Linked DNA regions of Variovorax paradoxus. The protein of the gene in region 1 interacts with the protein of each later gene in a pairwise test. Links are inferred from orthologs where the notes say so. Each region holds a gene or a part of one and is shown in the gene's direction. Other genes may lie near its edges.

Evidence for each region. The genes of interacting proteins can lie anywhere in the genome.
Region 2: the proteins of kdsB (region 1) and acuR interact in binary tests that used the Escherichia coli proteins (3 or more experiments, as listed by UniProt). The link is inferred for Variovorax paradoxus from one-to-one orthologs.

The regions. Positions count from the first base shown.
Region 1 is NZ_JAUSXL010000002.1:4,580,600-4,584,994, reverse strand. What follows is about bases 752-3,751. They hold kdsB (3-deoxy-manno-octulosonate cytidylyltransferase), read left to right. Parts: upstream 752-1,864; coding sequence 1,865-2,638; downstream 2,639-3,751. Other genes in these bases: QFZ47_RS25200 (asparaginase), read right to left, coding at 3,460-3,751; QFZ47_RS25215 (Trm112 family protein), read left to right, coding at 1,686-1,868; lpxK (tetraacyldisaccharide 4'-kinase), read left to right, coding at 752-1,705. Outside these bases: QFZ47_RS25230 (MotA/TolQ/ExbB proton channel family protein), read left to right, coding at 1-138; QFZ47_RS25225 (ExbD/TolR family protein), read left to right, coding at 239-664; more of lpxK, read left to right, coding at 665-751; more of QFZ47_RS25200, read right to left, coding at 3,752-4,395. UniProt on the Escherichia coli protein: Activates KDO (a required 8-carbon sugar) for incorporation into bacterial lipopolysaccharide in Gram-negative bacteria.
Region 2 is NZ_JAUSXL010000002.1:3,555,525-3,559,027, forward strand. The notes cover bases 698-3,503. They hold acuR (acrylate utilization transcriptional regulator AcuR), read left to right. Parts: upstream 698-1,670; coding sequence 1,671-2,336; downstream 2,337-3,503. Other genes in these bases: QFZ47_RS20465 (Bug family tripartite tricarboxylate transporter substrate binding protein), read right to left, coding at 698-1,395; acuI (acrylyl-CoA reductase (NADPH)), read left to right, coding at 2,357-3,340; QFZ47_RS20480 (thiamine pyrophosphate-dependent enzyme), read left to right, coding at 3,378-3,503. Also shown: QFZ47_RS20460 (acyl-CoA dehydrogenase family protein), read right to left, coding at 1-383; more of QFZ47_RS20465, read right to left, coding at 412-697. UniProt on the Escherichia coli protein: Involved in response to both electrophiles and reactive chlorine species (RCS). Represses the transcription of the nemRA-gloA operon by binding to the NemR box.

The DNA.
Region 1 (4,395 bases):
ACGGCTTTCGGCCTGATCGTGGCCATTCCGACCCTGATCTTCTGGCGCTATTTCCGCAGCCGGGTCGACGAATACCTGCTGAACCTGGAACTGTCGGGCGAGCGCTTCGCGCGTCACCTGAACGCGTTGCGGAAATGATGGCCCCCACGCTTGCCACTGCGTGTGCTGCGCTGCCCCCCGAGGGGGCCGCCGCCTCCTTGGGGCGGCCCGGCGGAGGCTCGCCATGACCCGCGGCCGCATGCAGTTTCGCCATGGGGCGCGCGATGAGCCCGAGATCAACCTGATCCCGTTCATCGACGTGCTGCTGGTCATCCTGATCTTCCTGATGCTGTCGACCACCTACAGCAAGTTCACCGAAATGCAGCTTCGGCTGCCGACGGCCGACGTCGATTCGCAGCGCGACTATCCCAAGGAAGTGATCGTTGCGGTGTCCGCCGACGGCCGCTATTCGATCAACAAGAAGCCCGTGGCGGACCGCAACGTGGACACCGTGGCCGCCGCGCTCGGCTCGGCAGCCACCGGCGGCAAGGACAGCGTGGTCGTCATCAGCGCCGACGCCAGCAGCCCGCACCAGGCCGTGATCACGGTGATGGAAGCCGCGCGCCGCGTGGGCCTGGTGCAGATCACTTTCGCAGCCCAGTCGACGGCGCAAGCAGGGCACTGAGTGCCGTCGCAGGGCCGCAGCACCACCGGCACAACCGGCTCGATCACAGCGCCGGCCTCGCGGCTGCAGCGTGCCTGGCTGCACCGCGGCGTGCTGGCCTGCCTGCTGTGGCCCCTGTCTCTGGTCTACGCGGCGCTCTTCGGGCTGCGGCGCTGGCTCTACCGGAAAGGATGGCGCACGACCGAACGCGTCCGGGTGCCGGTGATCGTGGTCGGCAACGTGATTGCCGGCGGCGCCGGCAAGACCCCGGTTGTGATGGCGGTGGTCCGGCACCTGCAGGCCCGCGGCCTGCGCGCCGGCGTGGTGTCGCGCGGCTACGGCCGGCGCACCGGCGACTGCCGCGAAGTGCAGCACGAAAGCAACGCCCGGGATGTCGGCGATGAACCGCTCCTGATTCGCCGTGCCACCGGCGCGCCCGTGTTCGTGGCGCAACGCCGCATCGAAGCCGCGCGCGCCCTGCTCGCACGGCACCCGGACACGCAGATCATCGTGAGCGACGACGGGCTGCAGCACCTGGCGCTTGCGCGCGACATCGAGATCTGCGTGTTCGACGACCGCGGCGTGGGCAACGGCTGGCAGCTGCCCGCGGGCCCGCTGCGCGAGCGCTGGCCGCGCCCGTGCGACCTGGTGCTTCACAGCGGAGAGCACCCCGCCTTCGAGGGTGGCTACACCGCCACCCGCGCGCTGGCGCAGGACGCCGTGGCGAGCGACGGCAAACGCACGCCGCTCGATGCTCTCGCCGGCGAACCGGTGATCGCGCTGGCGGCCATTGCACGGCCCGAAGCGTTCTTCGACATGCTGCGAGCGCGCGGGCTGACGCTTTCCGAAACCATCGCCCTGCCGGACCACTGCGATTTCGACGGCTGGCAGCCTCCCGCCCACACCGGACAGCGCCTCGTCTGCACCGAAAAAGATGCCGTCAAGCTGTGGCCCAAGGCCCCCGACGCGCTTGCAGTGCCGCTGGACTTCGCACCCTCGCGAGAATTCTTCGCTGCGCTCGACGCAAAGCTATCATCGCTCGATGGATACCAAGCTGCTTGAACTGCTCGTCTGCCCCGTGACCAAGGGCCCGCTGACCTGGAACGCCGAGAAGCAGGAACTCTGCTCGCGCAGCGCACGCCTGGCCTACCCGGTGCGCGATGGAATCCCCGTGCTGCTCGAGAACGAAGCCCGCACGCTGTCCGACGAAGAGCTGGGGCTGTGAGCTTTACCGTCCTGGTGCCGGCTCGCCTGGCTTCGACGCGGCTGCCCAACAAACCGCTGGCTGACATCGCCGGCCTGCCCATGGTGGTGCGCGTGGCCCGGCGGGCAAGCCAATCTGCGGCCGTGCGCGTGGTGGTGGCCGGGGACGACGCGACCATCGTCGCTGCATGCAGAACGCATGGCGTGGAAGCCATCCTGACTCGCCAGGACCACCCCAGCGGCTCCGACCGCCTTGCGGAAGCCTGCGAGCAACTGGATCTGGACGGCGACGACATCATCGTCAACGTGCAGGGCGACGAACCGCTGATCGATCCCGCGCTCATCGACGCTGTGGCCTCCGCCCTGGCCACGCACCCGGAAGCCGCCATGAGCACGGCGGCCCACGAGATCGACTCGCTCGACGATTTCCTGAACCCGAACGTCGTGAAGGTGGTGCTCGACGCGCGGGACAACGCGCTGTACTTCAGCCGCGCGCCTGTTCCATGGTGGCGCGACGGGTCCGCCAACGGTGCACCACCATCCGTGCTGCCCGTCCCGGCGCCGCTGCGGCACATCGGCATCTACGGCTACCGCGCCAGTTTCGTTCGCAGCTTTCCCTTGTTGCCGCCGGCGCCCGTCGAGGCCACCGAGGCGCTCGAACAGCTGCGCGCACTCTGGCATGGGCATCGCATTGCGGTGCACGTGAGCCAGGCCGCTCCGGGGCCCGGCATCGATACCCCGGAAGACCTCGAGCGCGTGCGCGCGTTCTTCGCGGCCGGCCCGGCAAGCTGAAAAGTGCGCCGCACCGAGGGCGGCGGCGGAATTTCCTCACGCTCTCGCATGCTATCCTCGACGCAATTCCGCCTTGCTCTGCTCCTGGGCTGACGCTTGGCGCGACACAAAATCGAAGAACCGTCCGAGGACACCATGAGACTAATTTTGCTGGGCGCGCCCGGGGCGGGCAAAGGCACGCAAGCAGCCTTCATTTGCCAGAAGTACGGCATTCCTCAAATTTCGACCGGCGACATGCTGCGCGCCGCCGTCAAGGCCGGCACGCCGCTCGGGCAGCAGGCCAAGGCCGTCATGGAATCGGGCGGTCTCGTGAGCGACGACCTGATCATCAACCTCGTGAAGGAACGCATCGCGCAGCCCGATTGCGCCGATGGCTTCCTGTTCGACGGCTTCCCGCGAACCATTCCGCAGGCCGACGCCATGAAGGCGGCCGGCGTCAAGCTCGACTACGTGCTCGAAATCGACGTGCCGTTCAGCGACATCATCGAACGCATGAGCGGCCGGCGCTCGCATCCCGCGTCGGGCCGCATATACCACGTCAAGTTCAATCCGCCCAAGGTGGAAGGCAAGGACGACGTCACGGGCGAAGACCTGATCCAGCGCAAGGACGACGAGGAAGAAACCGTGCGCAAGCGGCTCGAGGTCTACAGCCAGCAGACCCGTCCACTGGTCGACTACTACTCGGCCTGGGCCAAGGCCGATCCGGCCTCGGCGCCGAAGTACCGCGCGCCATCAAGGGCGTCGGCAGTGTCGACGAAATCACGCAGCGTGCGCTCGCGGCCCTCAGCAGCTGAACTTCATCCGCTGCATGCGGCCGCCGCTCAGGTGGCCGCCGTTTCGAGCAGTTCCAGCATCAGCGCGATGCGTGCCTTGACGGGCGTCAGCGCACCGGCGTCCCGCAGCCGATCGTCGGGCCTTGGCAGGATGCGCCCGCTCGCGCAGCGGGTGGCGCGCAACACCGCCACGCCGGCGTCCTGCGCGCGCACGGCGGCAGCCTCGAGCGCGTGGTGCACCGTGCCATTGCCGGTCGCAGCCAGGACCAGCCCGCGGATCGGCTCGGCAACGCCCGATCCCCGTTCCTGCAACAGCAGGTCGACGAGGGCGCCGCTTGCGCCCGCATGGCTGGTGACGATCTCGACCCGGGGCCAGCGCATCGCCGCGCCCGCCTTCGCTTCAGGAATCTTCGGGACCATGCCCACCGGCTGCGGCCAATCACGCAGGCGCCGCACCGCGCCCTCTTCAACATAGCCGACCGGCCCGGCATCGCCCGATGAGAACGCATCCGGGCGATAGGTGTGCACCTTCTGCACATCCAGCGCACCGTGGATGGCGCCCGCACAGACCACCGTCACGCCGTGTGCCGCCGGCGTGGCCGCGACGGCGATGGCGTCGCGCACGTTCTGCGGGCCGTCGGGCGAGAGCGAGCTGGCCGGGCGCATGGCGCAGGTCAGCACCACCGGCTTGCCCGGTGCAAGCACTGCCTGGAGAAAGAATGCCGTCTCCTCGATCGTGTCGGTGCCGTGCGTGATCACCACGCCCGCCACGTCGGCCTCGGCCAGCCAGAAGGCGCATCGCCGGGCGAGCTGCAGCCAGACGTCGAATGCCATGTCCTTGCTGTCGAGTTGCGCCACCTGCTCCGCGACGAGCGCCAGGCCTTCGGGCGCGTCGATGCCGCCGAGCAGATCCGCCACTCCCACTTCTCCTGCGGTGTAGCCGATGTTGTCGGCGCCGCTGGCGGCCCGGCCCGCGATGGTGCC
Region 2 (3,503 bases), 1.0 Mb from region 1 along the record:
GCACACAGCGTCCGTCCGCTCAGCATGCCATCGAGAAACTCGGCGCGTTGCTTCTCGGAGCCAGATCGCGCAACGCGTGTCACGGAGCCTTGCAAGTTGTTGATCGCAAAAGCAGCTGCAAATCCATGTTCCGCCATCGTCTGCGCGATGCGGACTTTGCAAAGAAAAGACGCATCGTGGCCGCCAAAGTCCCTTGGAACCTGAAGTCCCAGGAAGCCTTCCTTTGCCCACCGGTGGATCCATGAAACATCGTAGGCGCGACCCTGCGTGTGGGATTCCAGCAGGTGAGCATTGAATTCGCCGCGACAGAAGTCGCCTGCGGCTCCCACGAGCGCACGCTCTTCAGCGGACAGCCTCTGGTCGTAGAGGTCGTAGAAGCTCATCGGAATCGGATGCTCTCTGGTTGGTTGCTCAGCGAGCCAGGGGTGTCTTCAACGATTTCGCCCAGTCGTTCCAGAACACGATCTCCTTGGCCACTTGCTTGGTGTACAGATCGGGTGTCGACTCCTTCACCGGAACGGCACCGAGTGATTCCAGCTGCGTGAGGAAGTCGGGACTCGTTACCACCTTGTCGAGCGCGGCCGCAATCTTCTGGACGATTGCGCTCGGCATGCCGGCAGGAGCTGCAATGCCGAACCAAGGGGAAAGGTCGACTGGCTTGCTGCCGGCTTCCTGGATGGTCGGAAGATCCGGGAATGCGGGCGAGCGCTCCGGCGCGGCGACCGCAAGGGCCTTGATCTTTCCGGCGCGGATGTGCTGGGCGACTGTCGCCTCGGTGAAGAAGCCGACCTGCACCACGCCCGCCATGAGGTCGGTGATGGGTTGCGCGCCGCCCTTGTAGTTCACAAAGGTCAGTTGCGTGCCGTTGCGCGCGTCGAAGAGCGTGCCGCCGATATGCGACGTAGCGCCGAACGTGCCTCCGAAGTTCAGTTTTCCGGGGTTCGCCTTGGCAAAGGCGATGAGTTCCTTGATGCTGTTGACCGGCACGTCGGGATTCACAACGACCAGATTGCGCTGCTTGGCGACATTCCTGATATAGGTGAAGTCCTTGACTTGGTCATAAGGCAGGCCCGGATTCAGGGCTTGCCCTCGCGTTTGCGAGGACTCGACAGCAACAAGCAGGGTGTAACCGTCCGGCTTCGACTTGGCTACGGCGTCGGCGCCGATGACGCCGCCGGCGCCGGCGCGGTTGTCAATGATGACCGTGCTATTGAGTTCCTTACCGAGGGCCTGTGCGATGACGCGGGCAATGATGTCCGTGGGCCCCCCGGGGGGGAAGCCCGCAACAAGCTTGATCGGCTTCGACGGATACGGTTCGTCCGCCAGCGCGGGTGCGATAGCCAGGCAGGCGAGGCCGGTGGCGACAAGCCATTTTCTGATGGAGTTGAGCTTCATTGGGCTTCCTTCTGCAAAGGTGAGGAGGTGACGGAAGTATTGAGGTCAAGGACACATTGTGTCAACTAGGACTCATACTAGGGTTGTCGAGCAAGAGTTGGGCCCGCCATGAAACTGGCGAGATCGATGATTTCCATGTTCATTCCTCCATGATGAAGCGCAAATTGCACAGGGAGAGGGCGCGTGTGGGCTGATCTGGTGCGATTCTTGTAGGTGTGCGCCCCGCATGGAGAAACCGGTAGCTACTTTCTAGACGATCGGTCTAGAATTGCCGAATGAATGAAAAACCCAAGGTGGCCGTGACGCGCGGCCGAAGGCCGTCGCCGGCGTATGCGGCAACACGCGATGTACTGATCCGATGCGGGATGGAGCTGCTCACCGAGCAGGGCTTCAGTTCGACGGGCCTGGATGCCGTGCTGAAGCGGGCGACCGTGCCCAAAGGCTCGTTCTATCACTACTTCGCGAACAAGGACGCGTTCGGAGCGGCCGTGATGGACGCCTATGACGACTACTTCAAACGCAAGCTCGATCGATGGCTGTTGAACCAGGAACGCGAACCACTTGATCGACTTGCCGACTTCATCGCCGATGCATCCAGAGGCATGCGCAAGCACCGCTTCACACGGGGATGCTTGGTCGGCAACCTGAGCCAGGAACTGGGTGCTCTCCCTGCGGATTTCCGTGAACGCCTCGATGCCATTCTTGTCGGCTGGCAGGAGCGGGTGGCGCGCTGCCTCAAGGAGGCTCAGGTCGCAGGAACCATCTCGGCAACGCTGAATGTCGAACAGCTCGCCGAGTTCTTCTGGATCGCCTGGGAGGGAGCCGTGCTTAGAGCCAGGCTGGTGCAGTCGGACCGGCCCCTGGTGACTTTCATCGAGGCTTTCCTGTCCAGCCTGGGTGTATGCGCTCAGGCTGCCCCCCGCAATGCAGCGGATCACTAATCTCTTGTTGGAGAAAGAACATGTTCAAAGGCATCGTTGTGGAAAAGGACGCCGAAGGCTACCGAGCCTCGCTCGGTGAGATCGATGAGAGCCGCCTGCCTGCTGGCGACGTCACGGTCCGCATCGAATACAGCACCCTGAACTACAAGGACGGGCTGGCCATCACAGGAAAGGGACCGGTTGTCCGGAGCTTTCCGATGGTTCCGGGCATCGACTTCGCAGGGGTGGTGGAGCAGAGCGACCACCCCGAATTCAAGGCTGGCGACCCCGTGGTGCTCAACGGCTGGGGAGTCGGCGAGACGCACTGGGGCGGGCTCGCACAGCGAGCGCGCGTGAAGGGCGACTGGTTGATTTCGCTTCCTAAGCGTTTCAGCGCCAGGGACGCCATGGCAATCGGTACCGCCGGGTATACCGCGATGCTGTGCGTGATGGCCTTGGAGTGGCACGGGCTCAAGGCGACGGATGGGCCGGTGCTCGTGACGGGTGCCAACGGCGGCGTGGGAAGCGTTGCAATCGCTCTGCTGGCCAAGCTCGGGTACAAGGTCACCGCGTCCACGGGGCGGCTCGATGAGGCCGACTATCTTCGGCGGCTCGGCGCCAGCGACGTGATCGATCGCAGGGAGTTGAGCGAACCGGGCAAGCCGCTGCAGAAGGAGCGCTGGATCGCCGCCGTGGACTCTGTCGGCAGCCACACGCTGGCCAACGTTTGCGCGCAACTTCGCTACAACGGGGTGGTCGCTGCCTGTGGCATGGCACAAGGCCTTGACCTGCCTGCCTCGGTTGCACCTTTCATTCTTCGCGGTGTGAGCCTGATGGGTATCGATAGTGTGATGCGTCCAAAGGCAGATCGCGTCGCGGCCTGGGAGCGGCTGGCGCGGGACCTGCATGGCCCGATCCTGGACGACATTGCGGGCGAGATCCCACTGGCGCAGTCGGTCGAAGCTGCCGCGAAGCTCATGCGGGGTGAGATCCGGGGCCGCCTCGTTGTCAACGTGAACGCGTAGAGCAGGGCTTCCCCATGGGACTCGCAAAAGGACAGACATGACATATCGAGTTGCCGATGCGATCGTTGACAGCATGGTCGCGCATGGGGCGGACCGAGCATTCAGCGTCCCCGGTGAAAGTTTCCTGGCGCTCCTCGACGCGCTTCATGCGAGAGAGGACTTC